DNA from 3 places in the Streptomyces sp. NPDC048142 genome. Region 1 is predicted to be linked to each of the others. Evidence: riboswitches for the same ligand, from Rfam matches in the RefSeq annotation. Region 1 holds a riboswitch; each other region holds the start of a gene.
The links. A riboswitch is a leader RNA that binds a small molecule or an ion and turns the genes downstream of it on or off. The one in region 1 is predicted to bind cobalamin.
Positions count from the first base shown of each region.

Region 1 (6,765 bases):
ACCACAGAGCGTCACAAGCCGTTCTTCTTCCCACTACACGGCCGCCGACCCGCGGCGAGGCCGACCGAGGAAACGGAAAACGCCAGATGAAGAAGACAGTCGGGTGGGCCCAGGACGGCGACGACTGGACGATCACCGTGAACGGCACGCTGTACCGCGCCGTCGAGCGGCCGACGGACGGCCGCGTGCACGACTACCTGGTACGGGGCAGCGACCTGACCGCCGAATGCCCCAGCCTGGGACACGGGCTCGGTGTGATCCGGGCGCACGAGTCCCGCGACTGACACCCCACAGGTCCGACGACGAGGTGCGGCGGCCGGAGCCGCCCGCGCCTCGACGCGGACCTTTCAGCCGTTCGTACGATCCGCGCCGCCCGTACGATCCGCGCCGCCCGTACGAGGGGTACCCCCCTGGTCGTCCGAGACATCCGTGTCGTCCGGACCTTGGCGCAGCAGATAGGTGTCCATGATCCAGCCGTGCCGTTCGCGGGCCTCCGCGCGCAGTCGGCTGATCCGGCCCGCCACCTCGTCGAGCGGTCCGGAGACGAGCAGTTCGTCCGGGGTCCCGATGTAGGCGCCCCAGTGGATCCACCACCCCCTGCCCGTCAGCTGGGTGAAGCTCTCGTGGCCGTCGAGCATCACGACGAGGTCGCAGTCCTCGGGGAATCCCTGGGCGAGCCGCCGGCCGGGGGTGATGTGGATGGGGCGGCCGACCCGGTTCAGGGTGACCCGGTGCCGGGCGGCGAGGGCCGAGACGCTGCTGATGCCGGGGATCACCGTGTGGCCGAATTCCACCGTTTCCCGGCCGCGGATGTCGTCCAGGATCGCGAGCGTGCTGTCGTACAGGGACGGGTCTCCCCACACCAGGAAGGCTCCGCACTGCCCGGGGGCGAGCTCCTCGGAGATCAGGCGTTCGCAGACGTCGGCACGGCGGTGGCGCCAGTCGCGCACCGCCGAGGCGTAGCGTCCGCTGTCCTGCTGGGTACGGTCCCGCCACGGGTCCTCGGCGTCGACGACGCGGTAGGGGCCGGTCAGGTGTTCGTCGAGGATGTCCCGTCGCAGCCGGGTCAGCGCGTCCTTCTCCTTGCCCTTGCCCAGTACGAAGAAGACATCGGCCCGGCGCATGGCCTTCACCGCGGCGAGGGTCAGATGGTCGGGGTCGCCGGCTCCCATGCCGATGACGAGGATGTGGCGGGGTGCGTCGCTCATGTCGGCCGATCATGCCAGGAGCGAGGCGGGGTGGACTTACTAGGACGTCCAACTATATGTTCGTGAGCAGAGGGGTGACCGGCAGGGAGCCGGCCGCCCCGAAGGCCCGTGGTGTCAGGGAAGCCGGTGTGATTCCGGCGCGGTCCCGCCACTGTGACCGGGGAGTTCGTCCTCGCAGGACATGCCACTGACGGTGCAGCAGCCGTTGGGAAGGTACGAGGACGCGCGGTGATCCGGGAGTCAGGATACCGGCCGCGGGATGTTCCGTGTTTCCACGAGGATGGAGCAGACACGCATGGCACCGGTCCGCACCCACGGCCCCGCAGGCCCGTCCCGGCGAGCGGTTTGCCCCGCCCCCTGACGGCCCCCGCCCTTCGCGTCCCCGACGGCAGGCCCCTCCGCACCCGCGCGCACCGAACCGACGGTGCGCCGTGCGCCGGTGCCGCCGCGCGCCATCCCCGGACCTCACCTGACGATCCCACCTGACGACCTCACCGACAGGAGCAGGCTTCCATGGTTCGCGAGCTCACCCATTTCATCGGCGGCAAGAACACACCCGGCACCTCGGGCAGGTACGGCGATGTGCACGACCCCAATACCGGTCTGGTCCAGGCCCGCGTGCCGCTGGCCGACCGGTCCGAGACCGGGACGGCGATAGCGGATGCCGCCGAGGCGCAGCGCGCGTGGGGCGAGTGGAACCCCCAGCGTCGCGCCCGTGTGCTGCTCCGCTTCCTCCAACTGGTCGAGAAGGAGCGGGAGTCGCTCGCCCGGCTGCTCTCCTCGGAGCACGGCAAGACCGTGGCCGACGCGCACGGTGACATCACGCGCGGTCTGGACGTGGTGGAGTTCGCCGCCGGTGTCCCGCATCTGCTGAAGGGCGAGTTCAGCGACAACGCGGGGGGCGGGATCGACGTCCACTCGCTGCGCCGGCCGCTCGGGGTGGTGGCGGGCATCACCCCGTTCAACTTCCCGGCGATGATCCCGCTGTGGAAGGCCGCACCCGCTCTGGCCTGTGGGAACGCCTTCATCCTGAAGCCCTCCGAGCGGGACCCGTCGGTGCCGCTGCGGCTGGCCGAACTGTTCCTGGAGGCGGGACTGCCGCCCGGTGTCCTGAACGTCGTCAACGGCGGCAAGGAGGCCGTGGACACCCTGCTGGAGGACCCGCGCGTCAAGGCGCTCGGCTTCGTCGGGTCGACGCCGATCGCCGCGCACATCTACGCCACCGCCGCCGCCCACGGCAAGCGGGCGCAGTGCTTCGGCGGGGCGAAGAACCACATGGTCGTGATGCCGGACGCCGACCTGGACCAGGCGGTGGACGCCCTGATCGGCGCCGGTTACGGCTCGGCGGGCGAGCGGTGCATGGCGATCTCGGTGGTCGTGCCCGTGGGCGAGGCCACCGCCGACGCGCTGGTGGCCCGGCTGACCGAGCGGATCGCCGGGCTGCGGATCGGTCGCTCGGACGACCCCGGCGCCGACTTCGGTCCGCTGGTGGGCCGCGACGCGGTGGACCGGGTCCGCGGCTATGTCGACCTCGGCGTCGAGGAGGGTGCCGAACTGGTCGTCGACGGACGGGACTTCACCCTGGAGGGGCACGAGAACGGCTTCTTCGCCGGTGCTTCCCTCTTCGACCGGGTCACCCCGGACATGCGGATCTACCAGGAGGAGATCTTCGGCCCGGTGGTGTGCGTGGTCCGAGCGGCGGACTACGAGGAGGCGCTGCGACTGCCCTCGGAACACCCGTACGGCAACGGCGTCGCCCTGTTCACCCGCGACGGCGACACCGCCCGCGACTTCACCCGGCGGGTCGACACCGGCATGGTCGGCGTCAACGTGCCGATCCCGGTGCCGGTGGCGTACCACACGTTCGGCGGCTGGAAGCGGTCCGGATTCGGGGACCTCAACCAGCACGGGCCGGACGCCATCCGCTTCTACACCCGTACCAAGACGGTCACTTCGCGCTGGCCCGCCTCGGGGATCCGGGACGGCGCGAGCTTCACGATTCCGACCATGGGGTGAGCGCCATGACCACACTGCTCACCGACGACCAGCTCGCGGTCGTCGAGACGACACTCGACTTCGCCCAGGAACATCTGGCCCCGCACGCCGTGGCCTGGGACCAGGACAAGCACTTCCCGGTCGACGTCCTGCGCAAGGCGGCCGAAGTGGGCCTCGGCGGCGTCTACGTACGGGAGGACATCGGTGGTTCCGGGCTCTCCCGCTCCGACGGGGTCCTCGTTCTTGAGGCTCTGGCCACCGGCTGCCCGTCCATCGCGGGCTATCTCTCCATCCACAACATGGTCGGCTGGATGATCGACCGGTACGGCACCGAGGGCCAGCGGACCCGCCATCTGCCGACGCTCTGCACCATGGAGCGGCTGGGCAGTTACTGCCTGACCGAGCCGGGCGCCGGGTCCGACGCCGCCGCGCTGCGCACCCGTGCGGTGCGCGACGGCGACCACTACGTGCTGACGGGGACGAAGCAGTTCATCTCCGGCGCGGGGGCCTCGCACCTCTACATCGTGCTGGCCCGCACCGGCGATGACGGGCCCCGGGGGATCTCCGCGTTCCTCGTCGAACGGGACGACCCCGGGCTCTCGTTCGGGCCCGACGAGAAGAAGATGGGGTGGAACGCCCAGCCCACCCGCCAGGTCCTGCTGGACGGGGTCCGCATCCCGGCCGACCGGCTGCTCGGCGAGGAGGGCGGCGGCTTCCGCATCGCGATGAACGGCCTGAACGGCGGCCGACTCGGCATCGCGGCCTGCTCGTTGGGCGGCGCGCAGAGCGCCCTGGACCGGAGCATCGCCCATCTCGCGGACCGGGAGGCGTTCGGCGGCCGGCTGCTCGACGCGCAGGCCCTGCAGTTCCGGCTGGCCGATATGGCGACCGAGCTGGCGGCGGCCCGCGCGCTGGTGCGGCAGGCGGCCGAGGCACTCGACCGGAACGTGGCGGGCGCCCCGCAGTTGTGCGCCATGGCCAAGCACTTCGCGACCGACACCGGCTACTCGGTGGCCGACCGGGCGCTCCAACTGCACGGCGGCTACGGCTATCTGACGGAGTACGGCATCGAGAAGATCGTCCGGGACCTGCGGGTCCACCAGATCCTGGAAGGGACCAACGAAATCATGCGCGTCATGGTCGCCCGGAGCCTGACGGGAGCCCTGCGATGACCGAGGAGACCGTACGGGTGCGCGTCGAGGGGCGTACGGGGGTGCTGACCCTGAACCGGCCCGCCTCGCTCAACGCCCTCACCCACGCGATGGTGAAGACGATCGCGGCGGCCCTGGACCGGTGGGAGCCCGACCCGGAGGTGGGAGCCGTCGTCATCACCGGGGCCGGGGAGCGCGGCCTGTGCGCGGGCGGCGACATCCGGTCCATCCACGAGGACGCCAGGGACGGCGGCAGGGCGTCGGCCGCGTTCTGGCGCGACGAGTACCGGCTCAACGCCCGCATCGCCCGCTACCCGAAGCCGTACGTGGCGGTCATGGACGGCATCGTGATGGGCGGCGGGGTCGGGGTCTCGGCGCACGGCAGCGTCCGGATCGTCACCGAACGGTCCAAGGTGGCCATGCCGGAGACCGGGATCGGCTTCGTACCGGACGTCGGTGGCACCTATCTGCTGGCGCTGGCCCCCGGCGAGCTGGGCACCCACCTCGCCCTGACCGGTGCGGTGGTGGGAGCCCGGGACGCCCTGCTCTGCGGGCTCGCGGACCACTTCGTACCCCAGGCGGACCTGCCCGCGTTCCTCGCCGGACTGCGGACCGAGGCCCCGGACCGGGTGCTCCGCCGTCACGTCCGGGACGCGCCCCCCGGTGTACTGGACGCCAACCGCACCTGGGTCGACCACTGTTACGCCGCCGGCACGGTCGAGGAGATCGTGGAGCGGCTGCTCGCCTCCGACGTTCCGGCGGCCGGAGAAGCAGCCGCCACGATCCTCGGCCGCTCGCCCACCGCGCTGAAGGTCACCCTGGCGGCGCTGCGCCGGGCACGCGAACTCGGCCCGCTGGAACGGGTGCTGGAGCAGGAGTACCGCGTCTCGTGCGCGGCGCTGGCCTCCCCCGACCTGGTGGAGGGCATCCGGGCCCAGGTGATCGACAAGGACCGGACGCCTCACTGGTCGCCCGGCACGCTCGTGGAGGTCACGGACGCGGACGTGGCCAGGTACTTCGCACCGACCGGCGGCGAGGACCTCTCCCTCGCCGCGTCCGACTCACCTCAGGAGGTGCCCTGGTGACCACGACCGTCGCCTTCATCGGACTGGGCAACATGGGCGGCCCGATGGCCGCCAACCTCTTCAGGGCCGGGCACCGGGTGCTCGGTCACGACCTCGTCGAGTCCTGTCTGTCGGCCGCCGCGGGAGACGGGGTCGAGGCGGCCCCGTCCGCCGGCCGGGCGGCGGCCGTCGCGGACGTGGTGATCACCATGCTGCCCGCCGGCCGCCAAGTCCTCTCCCTGTACGGGCCGCAGGGCCTGCTCGCCGCCGCCCGCCCCGGCACCCTGTTCATCGACTGCTCGACCATCGACGTGGCCGATTCCCGGGCCGCCCACGCGGCGGCGGAGGCGGCCGGTCACCGGTCGCTGGACGCCCCGGTCTCCGGCGGGGTGGTGGGGGCCGTGGCGGGCACGCTCACCTTCATGGCCGGGGGCTCGGAGAGCGCGTTCGCGGAGGCCGGGCCGCTGCTGTCCGTGATGGGGAAGAAGGCGGTGCACTGCGGTGCGGCGGGCGCCGGACAGGCGGCGAAGATCTGCAACAACATGATCCTCGGTGTCTCGATGATCGCCGTCAGCGAGGCGTTCGTGCTCGCCGAGAGTCTCGGCCTGTCCGACCAGGCGCTGTACGACGTGGCGTCGGCGGCCTCCGGCCAGTGCTGGGCGCTCACCGTCAACTGCCCGGTCCCCGGCCCGGTCCCGACGAGCCCGGCCAACCGGGACTACCGCCCCGGATTCGCCGCGCCCCTGATGGCGAAGGACCTCGGGCTGGCCGCCAACGCGGTGCACGCCGGCGGGGTGGACGCCGAACTGGGGCTGCTTGCGGCCGAGTTGTACGCCAGGTTCGCCGAGGGCGCGGGGGCGGACCAGGACTTCTCCGGGATCGTCCGGGCCATCCGGGCGGCCTCGTCGAACACCACCGATCCACAGAAGGGCAGCACCACATGAGCGAGACCAGCGAGAACGCGTCCACTCCGGGCCCGTACGGGACGATCCTGGTCGAGCGCCGGGGCCGCACCGCGCTGCTCACCCTGAACCGCCCCGAGGCGCTCAACGCTCTGAGCCTGGAGGTCATGCGGGAGACGGTCGAGGCCACCGAGGCGCTGGACCGGGACCCCGGCGTCGGCTGCGTCGTCATCACCGGCAGCGGCGGCAAGGCGTTCGCGGCGGGGGCGGACATCAAGGAGATGCAGCCGCAGAACTACGCGGACATGTATCTCGGCGACTGGTTCACCGCCTGGGACCGCCTCGGGCATCTCCGCACGCCCACGATCGCCGCCGTACGGGGCTACGCCCTGGGCGGCGGCTGCGAGTTGGCCATGATGTGCGACCTCGTCATCGCCTCGGAGTC
Region 1 covers NZ_JBIDBC010000049.1:23,522-30,286, reverse strand. The annotation lists gene ACGF2Y_RS34680 (hypothetical protein) at 87-284, shown strand; gene cobF (precorrin-6A synthase (deacetylating)) at 348-1,208, opposite strand; cobalamin riboswitch at 1,301-1,480, shown strand; gene ACGF2Y_RS34670 (CoA-acylating methylmalonate-semialdehyde dehydrogenase) at 1,722-3,224, shown strand; gene ACGF2Y_RS34665 (acyl-CoA dehydrogenase family protein) at 3,230-4,375, shown strand; gene ACGF2Y_RS34660 (enoyl-CoA hydratase/isomerase family protein) at 4,372-5,439, shown strand; gene mmsB (3-hydroxyisobutyrate dehydrogenase) at 5,436-6,362, shown strand; gene ACGF2Y_RS34650 (enoyl-CoA hydratase) at 6,359-6,765, shown strand, end outside.

Region 2 (6,765 bases), on a different contig from region 1:
AGCCGGGTGTCAGCCGGCCGTCCTTCTCGGCCTGTTCGACCATGTGGAGCGCCGGGCGGTCCTTGATCGAGCCGGTGGGGTTGCGGTCCTCCAGCTTGGCCCAGATCCGGACGTCCTCGGACGGGGACAGCCGCGGGAGGCGGACGAGGGGGGTGTTCCCCACGGCCGCCAGCGGGGTGTCGTACCGCATCAGCGCATGCCGCCGGCGACGGCCGGGAGGATCGTGACGTTGTCGCCGTCGCTGAGCTTGGTGGTGATGCCGTCGAGGAAGCGGACGTCCTCGTCGTTGAGGTAGACGTTCACGAAGCGGCGGAGCTGTTCGCCGTCGACGATGCGCTCACGGATGCCGGTGTGGCGGCTCTCCAGGTCGGCGAAGAGGTCGGCGAGGGTGTCCCCGTTGCCCTCGACGGCCTTCGCGCCGTCGGTGTAGGTGCGGAGGATGGTCGGGATGCGGACCTCGATGGCCATGGCGTGGGCTCCTGTCGAATGCGGAGAGGTGGCGTGGGGCGCGCGTTTGTGCCCCCGCGCAGGGGGTGGTGCGTGTGGGTGGGCGCGCGGACCGCGGCTCAGGCCGGGCGGCTCACGGGCAGGCTGCGGGCGGGACAGATCGCGCTGGCGAGCCTGCACAGGTCGACGTGCAGCCGCGCGACGAGCAGCGTGCCCGGCGTCTTGTTGCTCACGTCATGGGGAACCATGCGGGCATCGTATCGATTCCCTGTGCGGAAACCCGAGGGGCATCCCACATCGCGGATGGTAAGCGACCGCTATGTGGACATGGTGGGGCGGGCGAGTCCTTCCGGGAGGTAGACGACGGTGGGTGCGCCGGTCTTCGGGTGGGTGCTGACCTCGGCGGCGACGCCGTACACCTCGCCCAGCAGCTCGGCCGTGAGGACCTCTTCCGGGGTGCCGGAGGCGACGACGCGGCCGTCCTTGAGGACGTAGATGCGGTCGCAGTAGTACGCGGCGAGGTTGAGGTCGTGCAGGGCGAGGAGGTTGGTGGTGCCGAGGTCGCGGACCAGGGAGAGGATCTCCAGCTGGTAGCGGATGTCCAGGTGGTTGGTCGGCTCGTCCAGGACGACGAGTGAGGGCTGCTGGACCAGGGCGCGGGCGACCAGGGCGCGCTGGCGTTCGCCGCCGGAGAGGGAGGCGAACGTACGGGGTTCGAGTGCGGCGATGCCGACCCGGGCGAGGGCGCCGGTGACCAGGGCGGTGTCGGCGGCGGTGTCGGCCTCCCAGAACCGCTTGTGCGGGGCCCGGCCCATCGCGACGACCTGGCCGACGGTGAGCTCGAAACCGGCGTGGCCGTCCTGCGGGACGGTAGCGATGCGCTGGGCGCGGGCCTTCACGGGGAGGGCGGCGAGGTCGTCGCCGTCGAGGAGGACGCGGCCGTGGGTGGGGCGCAGGGTGCCGTAGACGCAGCGCAGGAGGGTGGTCTTGCCGCTGCCGTTGGGGCCGACGAGGCCGACGGTCTCGCCGTCGGCGGCGGTGAGGTCGACGGCGTCGACGAGATGGCGGCCCTCGTCGCCGATGCCGTACGAGAGGCCCTCGGTGCGCAGGGTGGTCACGGGCGGGCTCCTCGGGCGTGCGGAGGCGTCGGGCGGGCTCCTCGGACGTACGGAGGTGTCGGGCGGGCTCCCTCGACGCGTGGCACCTTCATGCGGAGGCCCGTGACAAGGAAGGACCTCGTGCGGAGGCCTGCGACAAGAAAGGACCTGGTGCGGGGGCTCGTGACAAGAAGGGGCCGGGTGCGGGGGCTCGTGACAAGAATGGGCCTCATGCGGGGGCTCCTTCGGACCTGCGGCGGAGCATCCAGAGGAAGAACGGGCCGCCGGTCAGCGCGGTGAGCACGCCGACCGGGATGTCCTGCGGGGCCGCGAGCGTCCGGGCGGCCAGGTCGGCGAGGACGAGGAACACCGCTCCGCCGAGGGCGACGACCGGGAGCAGCGCGCGGTGTGCGGCGCCGACGGCCATCCGGGCCATGTGCGGGACCATCAGCCCGACGAAGCCGATCGCCCCGCTGTACGCGACGAGCACCCCGGTCATGAGGGAGGCGAGGACGAAGACGGCGGCCCGGAAGCGGGCGGTGTCCAGGCCGAGGACGGTGGCGCCCTCCTCCCCCACCAGAAGCAGGTCGAGCGGGCGGGCCAGGGTGAGGAGTACGGCGGTGCCGATGACCAGGGTGACCGCGGGGAGCGCGAGCATGTCCCAGCGGGCCGCGCCGAGGCCGCCGAGGGTCCAGTAGAGGACTTCCTGGAGGTGGTCGGCGCGGGCGGAGGTGACCAGGATCAGGCTGGTCAGGGCGGAGAGGATGTAGGAGACGGCGACCCCGGCGAGGACGAGCCGGTTGGTGGTGAGGCCGCCTCCGCCGCGCGCCAGGGTGTAGACGAGCAGCAGCGAGAGCAGCGCGCCGGCGAAGGCGGCGGCGGGGATGGTGACGGTGGTGGCGAGGGTGGCGCCGATGCCGAGGACGATCACGAGGACCGCGCCGGTGGAGGCCCCGGAGGAGACGCCGAGGAGGAACGGGTCGGCGAGCTGGTTGCGTACGAGGGCCTGGAGGACGGTGCCGATGACGGCGAGTCCGGCGCCGACGACGATGCCGAGCAGCACGCGGGGCAGCCGGACGTCCAGGACGATCGTGCGGAAGGGGCTCGCCTCCGCCCGCCCGGTCAGGATGTCGAGGACCTGGCCGGGCGGGATGCGGACGGAGCCGAGGGCGAGGGCGGCGATCACGGCGGCGGCGAGGAGCGCGGCGAGGACGCCGAGCACCAGGGTGTAGCGGAGCAGCCGCCGCGGTGCGGGGGTACGGCAGCTCACGGGGTGGTGGCCGCCGGGTGGAGCTGGGCCGCGAGCTTCTCGACGGCGGCGGGGACGCGGACGCCGAGGACCGCGTCGGAGAGCGGCATGACCGCGAAGCGCTTGTTCTTGATGGCGGGGACGTCGGCGAGGGCCGGGTCGGTCAGGAGGCGCTTCTTCTTCTGTTCGACGGTGGTGGCGCCGTAGTCGTAGATCACGATGGCTTCGGGCCCCCGGGCGACGACGTTCTCCCAGGAGGCGTCACCGAAGGGCTTGTCGAGGTCGGCGAAGACGTTGGTGCCACCGGCCCGCTCGATCAGTTCGTTGCCGATGCCCTCGCCGCCCGCGGTGAAGGCGGTCTTGTCGCCGCTGTCGTAGACGAAGACGGAGACGGGCTTCAGGCCGGCGAGCTTCTTCGCGGTGGCGGCGTTGTCGGCCTTGGCCTGCTTGATCCAGGCCTCGGCGCGGTCGGCGACGCCGAAGGTGCGGCCGACCTCGCGGACCTCCTCGTAGAGGGTGTCCATGGGCTGGTCGCCCTCGGTGCAGCTCTCGGCGTTGAGCCGGGTCTCGATGCCGGACTTCTTGAACGCTTCGCGGCTGCGGCCGTCGCCGGCGGTGAAGGCGCTGCTGTAGCCGCCGTAGACGAAGTCGGGGTTGGTGGCGAGGACCTGCTCGTAGGAGGGGTACTCCTTGGCGATGACCGGGACGGAGGCGTAGTCCTTCGCGTACTTCGGCAGGACCTGGTCGTCGAGGTAGGCGGTGCCGACGAGGGACTTCGCCAGGCCCAGTTCCAGCATGATCTCGGTGACGTGCTGGTTCATGGTGACCACGCGCTTCGGCGGGGCCTGATACGTCGTGGTGACACCGCAGTTCTTGACGGTGTACGGGAATCCGTCGCTCTTCGCCGCGGCCTTGTCCCCGGTGGCGGCGTCGCCGTCCGGGGAGGAGCAGGCGGTGAGGGCGAGCGGGAGCAGCACGGCGGCGGCTATGAGCGCGGGGGTGCGCCGGGACATGGCGAGGCCTCTCCGGGGGATTTCCGCGTCCCCTGGTCGATGCGGAAAGGCGGCGGGCCAGTTCCTGGCTTCCGGGCCGCCCTCCGGTGCGATGTCGTCCGTTTGAGGAGTCGTCCGCGTGGGAGGGGGCCCGGTCACAGTGGCGGGACCGTGCCGGATTCGCACCGGCTTCCTGGTTCCTGCTGCCTTGATCGGGTCTGGGGGCAGTGTGCCAGACCCGTGCGGCGGCCCGGCGGTCCGCCCGGGGTTCAGTACGCCTCGACGACCCGCACGTCTTCCTCGGTGATCTCGCCGTCCACGATGCGGTACGAGCGGAACTGGAAAGGGCCCGCGCCGTCGGTGTCGGCGGTGGAGACGAGGACGTAGTGGGCGCCGGGTTCGTTGGCGTACGTGAGGTCGGTGCGGGAGGGGTAGGCCTCGGTCGCCGTGTGCGAGTGGTAGACGACCACGGGCTCCTCGTCGCGGTCGTCCATCTCGCGGTAGAGCTTGAGGAGGTCGGCGGAGTCGAACTCGTAGAACGTGGGCGAGCGGGCGGCGTTGAGCATGGGGATGAAGCGCTCGGGGCGGTCCGTCCCGGCCGGGCCCGCGACCACTCCGCACGCCTCGTCGGGGTGGTCGGCGCGGGAGTGGGCGACGATCTGGTCGTAGAGCGTCTGGGTGATGGTCAGCATGGCGCCAGGATATGCAAGGGGCCCCCGCGTACCGGTGGGTGGTACGCGGGGGCCCGCATGCTGGACGCCGTCGGCCGTTGGGGCGGCCGGGGGCGGTCCGGGGAGGAGGGCGGTCGTGGGGCCCGCCCTCGGGGTCAGTGGGTGCCGGAGGTGGTCTTCCGCGGGGTGCGCGCCTGGATCACCCGGTAGGAGACGAAGAGGAGGAGCGCCCACAGGGGTGCGCAGTAGAGCGAGATCCTGGCGTCCTCGTCGATCGCCATCATCACGATGACCATGCCGATGAACAGGAGCGCGAACCAGCTGGTGTACGGGGCTCCGGGGGCCTTGAACGAGGACTGCGGGAGCAGGCCCGCGTCGGCGAGGCGGCGGTAGCGGATCTGGCTGAGCAGGATCATGATCCAGGCCCACATGCCGGAGATGGTCGCGAAGGAGACGACGTAGGTGAACGCCTCGCCCGGCCACTGGTAGTTGATCCACACGCCGACGAGCATCAGGGCGGCGGAGAAGGTGGTGCCGAGGAGCGGCAGGCCGTTCTTCGTCAGCTTGGTGAAGGCGCGGGGGCCCTGGCCGTTGAGGGCGAGGTCCCGGAGCATACGGCCGGTGGAGTACATGCCGGAGTTGCAGGAGGAGAGCGCCGCGGTGAGGACGACGAAGTTGACGACGGCGGCGCCGACGCCGAAACCCATCTCCTCGAAGGCCTTCACGAACGGGGAGACGCCGGGCTTGAAGGTGGACCACGGCACGACGGAGAGGATCATGATCAGCGCGCCGACGTAGAACACGGCGATGCGCCACGGCACGGTGTTGATGGCCTTGGGCAGCACGGTCTCGGGGTCCTTGGACTCTCCGGCGGTGACGCCGACGAGTTCCACGGCGAGGAAGGCGAACATGACGATCTGGAGCGTCATGAGCGTGCCGGTGATGCCGTTGGGGAAGAAGCCGCCGTCGTTCCAGAGGTTGGAGACGCTCGCGGTGTCGCCGGCGTCGGAGAACCCGACGGTGAGGACGCCCGCGCAGATCAGGATCATGCCGATGATCGCGGTGACCTTGACCATGGAGAACCAGAACTCCAGCTCGCCGAAGAGCTTCACGGAGATCAGGTTGGCGCCGTACAGGATGAGGGTGAACACCAGGGCGGACAGCCACTGCGGAATGTTCCACCAGTACGTCATATAGGTGGCGGCGGCGGTGACTTCGGTGATGCCGGTGACGACCCAGAAGAGCCAGTAGGTCCAGCCGGTGACGAATCCGAAGAACGGTCCGAGGAATTCCCGGGCGTACTCCGAGAAGGAGCCGGAGACCGGGCGGTACATCAGGAGTTCGCCCAGTGCCCGCATGATGAAGAAGATGACCAGGCCCGCGATGACGTAGGCCAGGACGATGCTGGGTCCGGCCCGGTCGATGGCTTTGCCCGCGCCGAGGAAGAGCCCGGTGCCGATGGCTCCGCCGATGGCGATCATCTGAATCTGACGGGCTCCCAGACCGCGCTGGTATCCCCCGCCGTCGGCCCCGGCAGCCCCGTCGGCCCCGGCGTCGCCGCCGGGCCGGCCCTTGTCGACCTGTCCTTCGTCGACCTGCGCCGATGTCATGGTGGTGCGCCTTTCTCCACGCCGATCCGCGCCGTACAAGGCTGCGGATCAGGTCCTGATCCCCCCGGATATGGATGGAGTGCCACCGGCGTTCGGCCGGTCTGTGGCGCCCCCGGGGACAGGGGTGACGTCCCCGGGCGGTCGTGAAGATTTATCACGACCGCCAGGGGACACCGTGGGACATTCTGTGGCGCATACCACAGCGAAAGCGGGCAAGAGGTTTGATTCGGCAGAAAAGGGCTGAATCACTTGGGGGGATCGTTATGCGGATCTGAGCGTCCGTTGAGCGAACGGTCGTCCCCCGCCCCGGCACGGCGGGGGATGATCCGCGCCCTTGACGTTTACGGCATCAGCGTCTCGACGAGCGTTTCCTGGAGCGCGCCGAGCCAGAGGTAGGCCATCACCATGGGCTTGCGCGGATCGGAGTCGGGGAGCCGGTAGAGCGAGCCCTCCTCGCCCTCGTCCTCCTCGGACACCTCCAGCCGGGTGCCGATGGTCAGGCGCAGGTCGTTGAGGGAGCGGAGCCAGCTGCGGCACTCGTCGCCGGTGAGGGTGAGGACGGCGCCGCCGTCCCCGGCGGGCACGAGCGCGTCCAGGGTGCGGACGACGGTGAGGGCGTCCTCGCGCTTGCCGGAGCGCAGGTCGTTCTCGGTGAAGCGGCGGAACTCGGAGGACAGCTCGCGCAGCTCCTCCTGCGGC
Region 2 covers NZ_JBIDBC010000008.1:134,200-140,964, forward strand. The annotation lists gene ACGF2Y_RS13385 (PLP-dependent cysteine synthase family protein) at 1-190, opposite strand, end outside; gene ACGF2Y_RS13390 (MoaD/ThiS family protein) at 190-468, opposite strand; gene ACGF2Y_RS13395 (putative leader peptide) at 567-695, opposite strand; gene ACGF2Y_RS13400 (ABC transporter ATP-binding protein) at 765-1,565, opposite strand; gene ACGF2Y_RS13405 (FecCD family ABC transporter permease) at 1,774-2,814, opposite strand; gene ACGF2Y_RS13410 (ABC transporter substrate-binding protein) at 2,811-3,806, opposite strand; cobalamin riboswitch at 3,865-3,984, opposite strand; gene ACGF2Y_RS13415 (Mov34/MPN/PAD-1 family protein) at 4,055-4,477, opposite strand; gene ACGF2Y_RS13420 (amino acid permease) at 4,612-6,066, opposite strand; gene ACGF2Y_RS13425 (DUF2017 domain-containing protein) at 6,408-6,765, opposite strand, start outside.
Region 2: another riboswitch for cobalamin. It lies ahead of ACGF2Y_RS13410 (ABC transporter substrate-binding protein); the one in region 1 lies ahead of ACGF2Y_RS34670 (CoA-acylating methylmalonate-semialdehyde dehydrogenase).

Region 3 (6,765 bases), on a different contig from region 1:
CCCGCGCGAGGCGGGGCTGCTGGGCACCGACGTGGGTCTGCCGATGCTCATGCTGTCCCGCCATTCGATCGATGGCCAGGGCGAACCGGTGGAGTGGGTGCGCTCGGTCTACCGGGGCGACCGCTACAAGTTCGTGGCCCGTCTGAAGCGTCCGACGGACTGATCGCCGGACGGTCGAGCACGGTACGCACCGGAGGAACGCGGTACGCACAGGGCGGTGGCCCGGGGACGACCTCCCCGGGCCACCGCCCTTTTCCGGTCACGCGGGGTGCGTCGGCGCGGTTCGGCCGCCGGGCCGTCGCACATCGCGTGAACCGACGTGAACCGAAACGCCTCCGCGTCCGTGCCCCCGTGCGAAACATCACCGTTTCCGGACCGCAATACGGACAGGGGGTGACGCTGGGCGGACCCGTCCCTTAGATTTCCTGCCCATTGCACCGGTGATCAGCGAGGGGACGGAGTCACCACATGGCCGAAGACACAGCGGCGAAACCACCTGCGGTCACACCCGGAAGAGTGGTCATCGGGATCTGTCTGGTCGCACCGTTCGTCGCGATGCTCTGGGTGAGTTCGTACGCCCGGATCGAGCCGAAGTTCATCGGCATCCCGTTCTTCTACTGGTACCAGATGCTCTGGGTGGTCATCTCCACCGCGCTGACGATGATCGCGTACAAGCTGTGGCAGCGTGACCAGCGCGCCCGCAAGGGGGGTGCGTCCGCATGAACGACGGCGTGAACGGCGTCGCACTCGCCGTCTTCATCTTCTTCTTCCTGGCCGTCACGGTCATGGGCTTCATGGCCGCGCGCTGGCGCAGGGCCGACAACGAGGCGACCCTGGACGAATGGGGCCTGGGCGGCCGGTCGTTCGGCACCTGGGTGACCTGGTTCCTGCTCGGCGGCGACCTCTACACCGCGTACACCTTCGTCGCCGTTCCGGCGGCGATCTACGCGGCGGGCGCGGCCGGGTTCTTCGCCGTTCCGTACACGATCCTGGTGTATCCGCTGATCTTCACCTTCCTGCCCCGGCTGTGGTCGGTTTCGCACAAGCACGGGTACGTCACCACCTCGGACTTCGTCCGCGGCCGGTTCGGCTCGAAGGGGCTGTCGCTGGCGGTCGCCGTCACGGGCATCCTCGCCACCATGCCGTACATCGCGCTGCAACTCGTCGGCATCCAGGCGGTGCTGGACGTGATGGGCGTCGGCGGCGGCGAGACCACGCACTGGTTCATCAGGGACCTGCCGATCCTCATCGCCTTCGCGGTGCTGGCCGCGTACACCTACTCCTCGGGGCTGCGGGCGCCGGCGCTGATCGCGTTCGTCAAGGACGGGCTGATCTACCTGGTCATCGCGGTCGCCATCATCTACATCCCGATCAAGCTCGGCGGCTTCGGCGAGATCTTCACCAAGGCGAGCGAGGCGTTCGCCGAGGAGAACCCGGCCACCGGACAGCCGCGCGGTTCGCTGATCCCGGGCGAGATGGGGCAGTGGGGTTACGCCACTCTGGCGCTGGGCTCGGCGCTGGCGCTGTTCATGTATCCGCACTCCATCACGGCGACGCTGTCCAGCCGCAGCCGTGAGGTGATCCGGCGCAACACCACGATCCTGCCGCTGTACTCGCTGATGCTGGGTCTGCTGGCGCTCCTCGGCTTCATGGCCATCGCCGCCGGGGTCAACGTGGACAACGGCCAGTTGGCCATTCCGCAGCTGTTCGAGAACATGTTCCCGGCCTGGTTCGCCGGGGTGGCGTTCGCCGCCATCGGCATCGGCGCGCTGGTGCCCGCCGCGATCATGTCGATCGCCGCGGCGAACCTCTTCACCCGGAACATCTACAAGGACTTCCTCAGACCGGACGCGACGCCCGCCCAGGAGACGAAGGTCTCCAAGCTGGTGTCGCTGCTGGTGAAGGTCGGGGCGCTGGCGTTCGTCCTGACGATGGACAAGACGGTCGCGATCAACTTCCAGCTCCTCGGCGGCATCTGGATCCTCCAGACGATGCCCGCCCTGGTCGGCGGTCTGTTCACCCGGTGGTTCCACCGCTGGGCGCTCATAGCGGGCTGGGCGGTCGGCATGCTGTACGGGACGATCGCCGCGTACGGCGTGGCGAGCCCGACGCAGAAGCACTTCGGCGGGTCCTCCAAGGAGATCCCGGGCATCGGGGAGATCGGCTACATCGGGCTGACGGCGTTCGTGCTGAACCTGGTGATCGTCATCGTCCTCACGTTCGTCCTGAACGCGCTGAAGGCCCCGGTGGGGATCGACGAGACCTCGCCGTCCGACTACACGGCGGACGCCGGCGACGCGAGCGACGCGGGCACGAAGGAGAAGCTCCCGCCGGCCACGGCGGGCGCGCCGGGCGGTCACTGACCCGCCGGACACCCACGACAGGTCCTGGCCCCCGGGTCGCCGCCCCTCCCCCAGCGGAGCGGGCGGCGGCCCGGGAGCTTTTCCGGTGCGCGGCCGCCTCTCGTCATTCCGATGCACAGAGCCCTCACCGTACGAAAGGATGTGCCCATGGCATCCCACTCCCGGCGGCCCCGGATCCGGCCCGTACTCCTGACCATGACGCTGGCCTCGGCCCTGGCGGCGGCGACGGGCTGCGGCACCGTGCCGGCCCCCTCCTCGGAGGCGGCGGGGCCAAGCGCCACGGCCGCGCCGGCGCCCGACCGGGCGGAGCTGGAGGCGCGGGCACGGGCCGTACAGACCGTCGCGGAGCATGTCTGGGTGACCGAGGCGGCGGGCTACACCCTGGCGCGCCAGTCGGTCGGGGTGATCGGTGACGACGGATTCGGCAGCGTCTACACCACGCCCGGGGGCGGACAGATCCAGCTGTCGGTGGAACGCCGCCCGCACACCGAGACCGACTGCGGGGACGACCCCGCGCCCACCGGCGCTCCCGAGCCCCTGGTGACGTGCGAGCGGGACGGCGAGCAGTGGTACCGGGCCACAGAGTCGGGGCACGCGTACACCCAGGAGCAGGAGGGACTGGTGGTGTCGGTGCGCGGGAAGCTCGCGGAGGTGGACCGGGCGACGCTGCGGGTCGCGGCGCGGGCCGCCCACCGCGCCGACGACCACGAGCTGGACCGGGTCCTGCCGCCGGCCGACGAGGCTCCCGGACAGCGGCCGCCCGGAGAGGGCCCCGGGCAACAGCCGGTCGAGCGCGGCGACCTGCCGCCGGTGGGCGACGGCGCCCCCAACAACGATGTGGGAACGAGCGGCTGATGGATCTGACGATCAGAGCGGCGATCCCCGCCGAACACTGCGTCCTCGGCGAGATCATCGCCGAGGCGTATCTCGGCGACGACCTGCTGGACGGCCCGCAGGACCCGTATCTGCTCAAGACCCTCCGGCGATTGGGGGGTGGGAGAAGGAGCGGGGCTGGGTGCGTGCAGCTGCAAGGCGGAGGATTGAGTCAACGCGGATGGGGCCTCCCCTGCTCGAGCGAAGCCGAGAGCTTGGGGAAGTTGGTGATTGACGACAACGCCGGAGGGGGCCCCTCCCTGCTCGAGCGAAGCCGAGAGCTTGGGGGAGGGCGTGCCCAGCCCCGTGACGCCGCCCCCCAATCGCCGGAGGGTCTACGCTACGGGCGGTGGCACAGCGGGCGGCCGAGGCCGAGGTCCTCGTCGCGCTCGACGTGGACGGGGCGGTGCTCGGGGGTGTGACGTATGCCGCTCCCGGCACTCCGTGGCGTGACATCGCCGGCCCGGACGAGGCCGAGTTCCGGATGCTGGCCGTGGCCCGCGCGGGGCGCGGACGGGGTGTCGGAGAGGCCCTCGTGCGGGCGTGTGTCGAGCGGGCCCGGTCCGCCGAGGGCGTGCGGGCGCTGGTGCTGTCGACGCAGCCGGCCATGCTCGCAGCCCATAGGATCTACCGTCGGCTCGGCTTTCTGCGGACCCCCGAACGGGACTGGGAACCGGTGCCGGGACTGCGGCTCATGACCTTCCGGCTGGAGCTGCGGGCAGCCCTCTGAGGGGCGCATTGAATCGTCGCGACACAACATGTGGGGGCCGCAGCATCTGGCGGCCCCCACATGTATGCTCGACCTCGCTGTCGTCGCAGGGGAATCCGGTGCGAATCCGGAACTGTCCCGCAACGGTGTGATCAGTGTGCTTTTGCACACCTGAAGTCCGAAGACCTGTCGACAGCGCGTCCGGCTCGACCGAACCGGATGCCAGACGTCCGGGCCTCGCGGATGGGCCGGTGGACGCCGTCAGCTGTGCTGCCCTGCCCCGGGTTTCGCGCTGCCCGGCTTCCCCGCCTTCCGCCGGCCCCTGCCGAGCGAGGGAAAGCCCAGTGACCATCGCGCCCGCCGATCCGGTTTCAGCCACCGAATCCGCAGTGTCCACCACGTCCGGAGACGCCTCGAACGACGGACCCGGGACCGCCCTGCTGCGGACCCTGACCGACCTCACCGTCGATCTGCCCGACACCGACCCCGGACGGGTCGCCGCTGCCGCGTTGCGCGGGCGCAACGCCCGCTCCGACGAGGCCGAGCTGCGCTCGCTGGCCACCGAGGCCGCCGCGGGGCTGATCTCCGAGGACCCGGCGTACTCCCGGCTCGCCGCCCGGCTGCTGACCCGCACGATCGCGGACGAGGCCGCGGAGCAGGGCGCGACGTCCTTCTCCGCCTCGGTCGCCGTCGGGCACCGCGAGGGCCTGATCGCCGACCGCACCGCCGCGTTCGTGGAGCTCCACGCGGCCGCGCTCGACCAGCTCGTCGGGCAGGCCATGGCGGACGGCGCCGACGACCGCTTCGGCTACTTCGGTCTGCGGACGCTGCACAGCCGTTACCTCCTGCGCCACCCGCTCACCCGGCAGGTCATCGAGACCCCGCAGCACTTCATGCTGCGCGTGGCCGCCGGTCTGGCCGAGGACGACTCGGTGCGGGCGCTGGACGAGGTCGCCGCGCTGTACGGGCTGATGAGCCGACTGGACTACCTCCCCTCCTCCCCCACGCTCTTCAACTCCGGCACCCGGCACCCGCAGATGTCCTCCTGCTATCTGCTGGACTCGCCGAAGGACGAGCTGGACTCGATCTACGACCGCTACCACCAGGTGGCGCGGCTCTCCAAGCACGCGGGCGGCATCGGTCTGTCGTACTCCCGCATCCGCGCCCGGGGTTCGCTGATCCGGGGCACCAACGGGCACTCCAACGGCATCGTGCCGTTCCTCAAGACGCTGGACGCCTCGGTCGCGGCGGTGAACCAGGGCGGCCGGCGCAAGGGCGCGGCGGCGGTCTACCTGGAGACCTGGCACGCGGACATCGAGGAGTTCCTGGAGCTGCGCGACAACACCGGTGAGGACCAGCGTCGTACGCACAACCTGAACCTGGCGCACTGGATCCCGGACGAGTTCATGCGCCGGGTCGACGCGGACACCGACTGGTCGCTGTTCTCCCCGGCCGATGTGCCCGAGCTGGTCGACCTGTGGGGCGACGCGTTCGACGCGGCCTACCGGGCGGCCGAGGCCAAGGGGCTGGCCCGCAGGACGATTCCGGCGCGTGAGCTGTACGGCCGGATGATGCGGACGCTCGCGCAGACCGGCCAGGGCTGGATGACGTTCAAGGACGCCTCCAACCGGACCGCGAACCAGACCGCCGAGCCGGGCCGGGTCGTCCACTCCTCGAACCTGTGCACCGAGATCCTCGAAGTCACCGACGACGGTGAGACGGCCGTCTGCAACCTGGGTTCGGTCAACCTGGGCGCGTTCGTGGCGGACGGCTCGATCGACTGGGAGCGGCTGGACGCCACCGTGCGGACCGCGGTGACCTTCCTGGACCGGGTCGTCGACATCAACTTCTACCCGACCGAGCAGGCCGGGCGCTCCAACTCCCGCTGGCGGCCGGTCGGCCTGGGCGCGATGGGCCTCCAGGACGTCTTCTTCCAGCTGCGTCTGCCCTTCGACTCGCCCGAGGCCCGCGCGCTCTCCACGAAGATCTCCGAGCGCATCATGCTGGCCGCGTACGAGGCGTCCTGCGACCTCGCGGAGCGGTCGGGCCCGCTGCCCGCCTGGTCCGAGACCCGGGCGGCGCGTGGTGTGCTGCACCCCGACCACTACGACACCGAGCTGAACTGGCCGGAGCGCTGGGACGCGCTGCGCGCCCGGGTCGCGAAGACCGGGATGCGCAACTCGCTGCTGCTGGCCATCGCGCCGACCGCCACGATCGCCTCGATCGCCGGGGTGTACGAGTGCATCGAGCCGCAGGTTTCCAACCTGTTCAAGCGCGAGACGCTCAGCGGTGAGTTCCTCCAGGTCAACGCCTACCTGGTGGACGAGCTGAAGAAGCTCGGCGTGTGGGACGCCCGCACCCGTGAGGCGCTGCGCGAGGCGAGCGGCTCGGTGCAGGGCTTCGCCTGGATCCCCGACGACGTGCGGGCGCTGTACCGCACCGCGTGGGAGATCCCGCAGCGCGGTCTGATCGACATGGCGGCGGCCCGTACGCCGTTCCTCGACCAGAGCCAGTCGCTCAACCTGTTCCTGGAGACGCCGACGATCGGCAAGCTCTCCTCGATGTACGCGTACGCCTGGAAGCAGGGGCTGAAGACGACGTACTACCTGCGTTCGCGCCCGGCGACCCGGATCGCCCGCGCCGCGTCCGGTCAGACGGCGGCCGCCGCCCCCATTCCCGTACAGCAGGCTTCGGCTCCCGACGCGGACGCCCTCGCCTGCTCCCTCGAAAACCCCGAGTCCTGCGAGGCCTGCCAGTAATGACCGCCGACGACAACAAGAACCTGCTCGACCCGGGCTTCGAGCTGACCCTGCGTCCCAT
Region 3 covers NZ_JBIDBC010000007.1:262,241-269,005, forward strand. The annotation lists gene ACGF2Y_RS12690 (GntR family transcriptional regulator) at 1-163, shown strand, start outside; gene ACGF2Y_RS12695 (DUF3311 domain-containing protein) at 469-723, shown strand; gene mctP (monocarboxylate uptake permease MctP) at 720-2,363, shown strand; gene ACGF2Y_RS12705 (hypothetical protein) at 2,511-3,218, shown strand; partial or broken gene ACGF2Y_RS12710 (GNAT family N-acetyltransferase) at 3,218-3,337, shown strand; partial or broken gene ACGF2Y_RS12715 (GNAT family N-acetyltransferase) at 3,577-3,966, shown strand; cobalamin riboswitch at 4,019-4,154, shown strand; gene ACGF2Y_RS12720 (ribonucleoside-diphosphate reductase subunit alpha) at 4,290-6,704, shown strand; gene ACGF2Y_RS12725 (ribonucleotide-diphosphate reductase subunit beta) at 6,704-6,765, shown strand, end outside.
Region 3: another riboswitch for cobalamin. It lies ahead of ACGF2Y_RS12720 (ribonucleoside-diphosphate reductase subunit alpha); the one in region 1 lies ahead of ACGF2Y_RS34670 (CoA-acylating methylmalonate-semialdehyde dehydrogenase).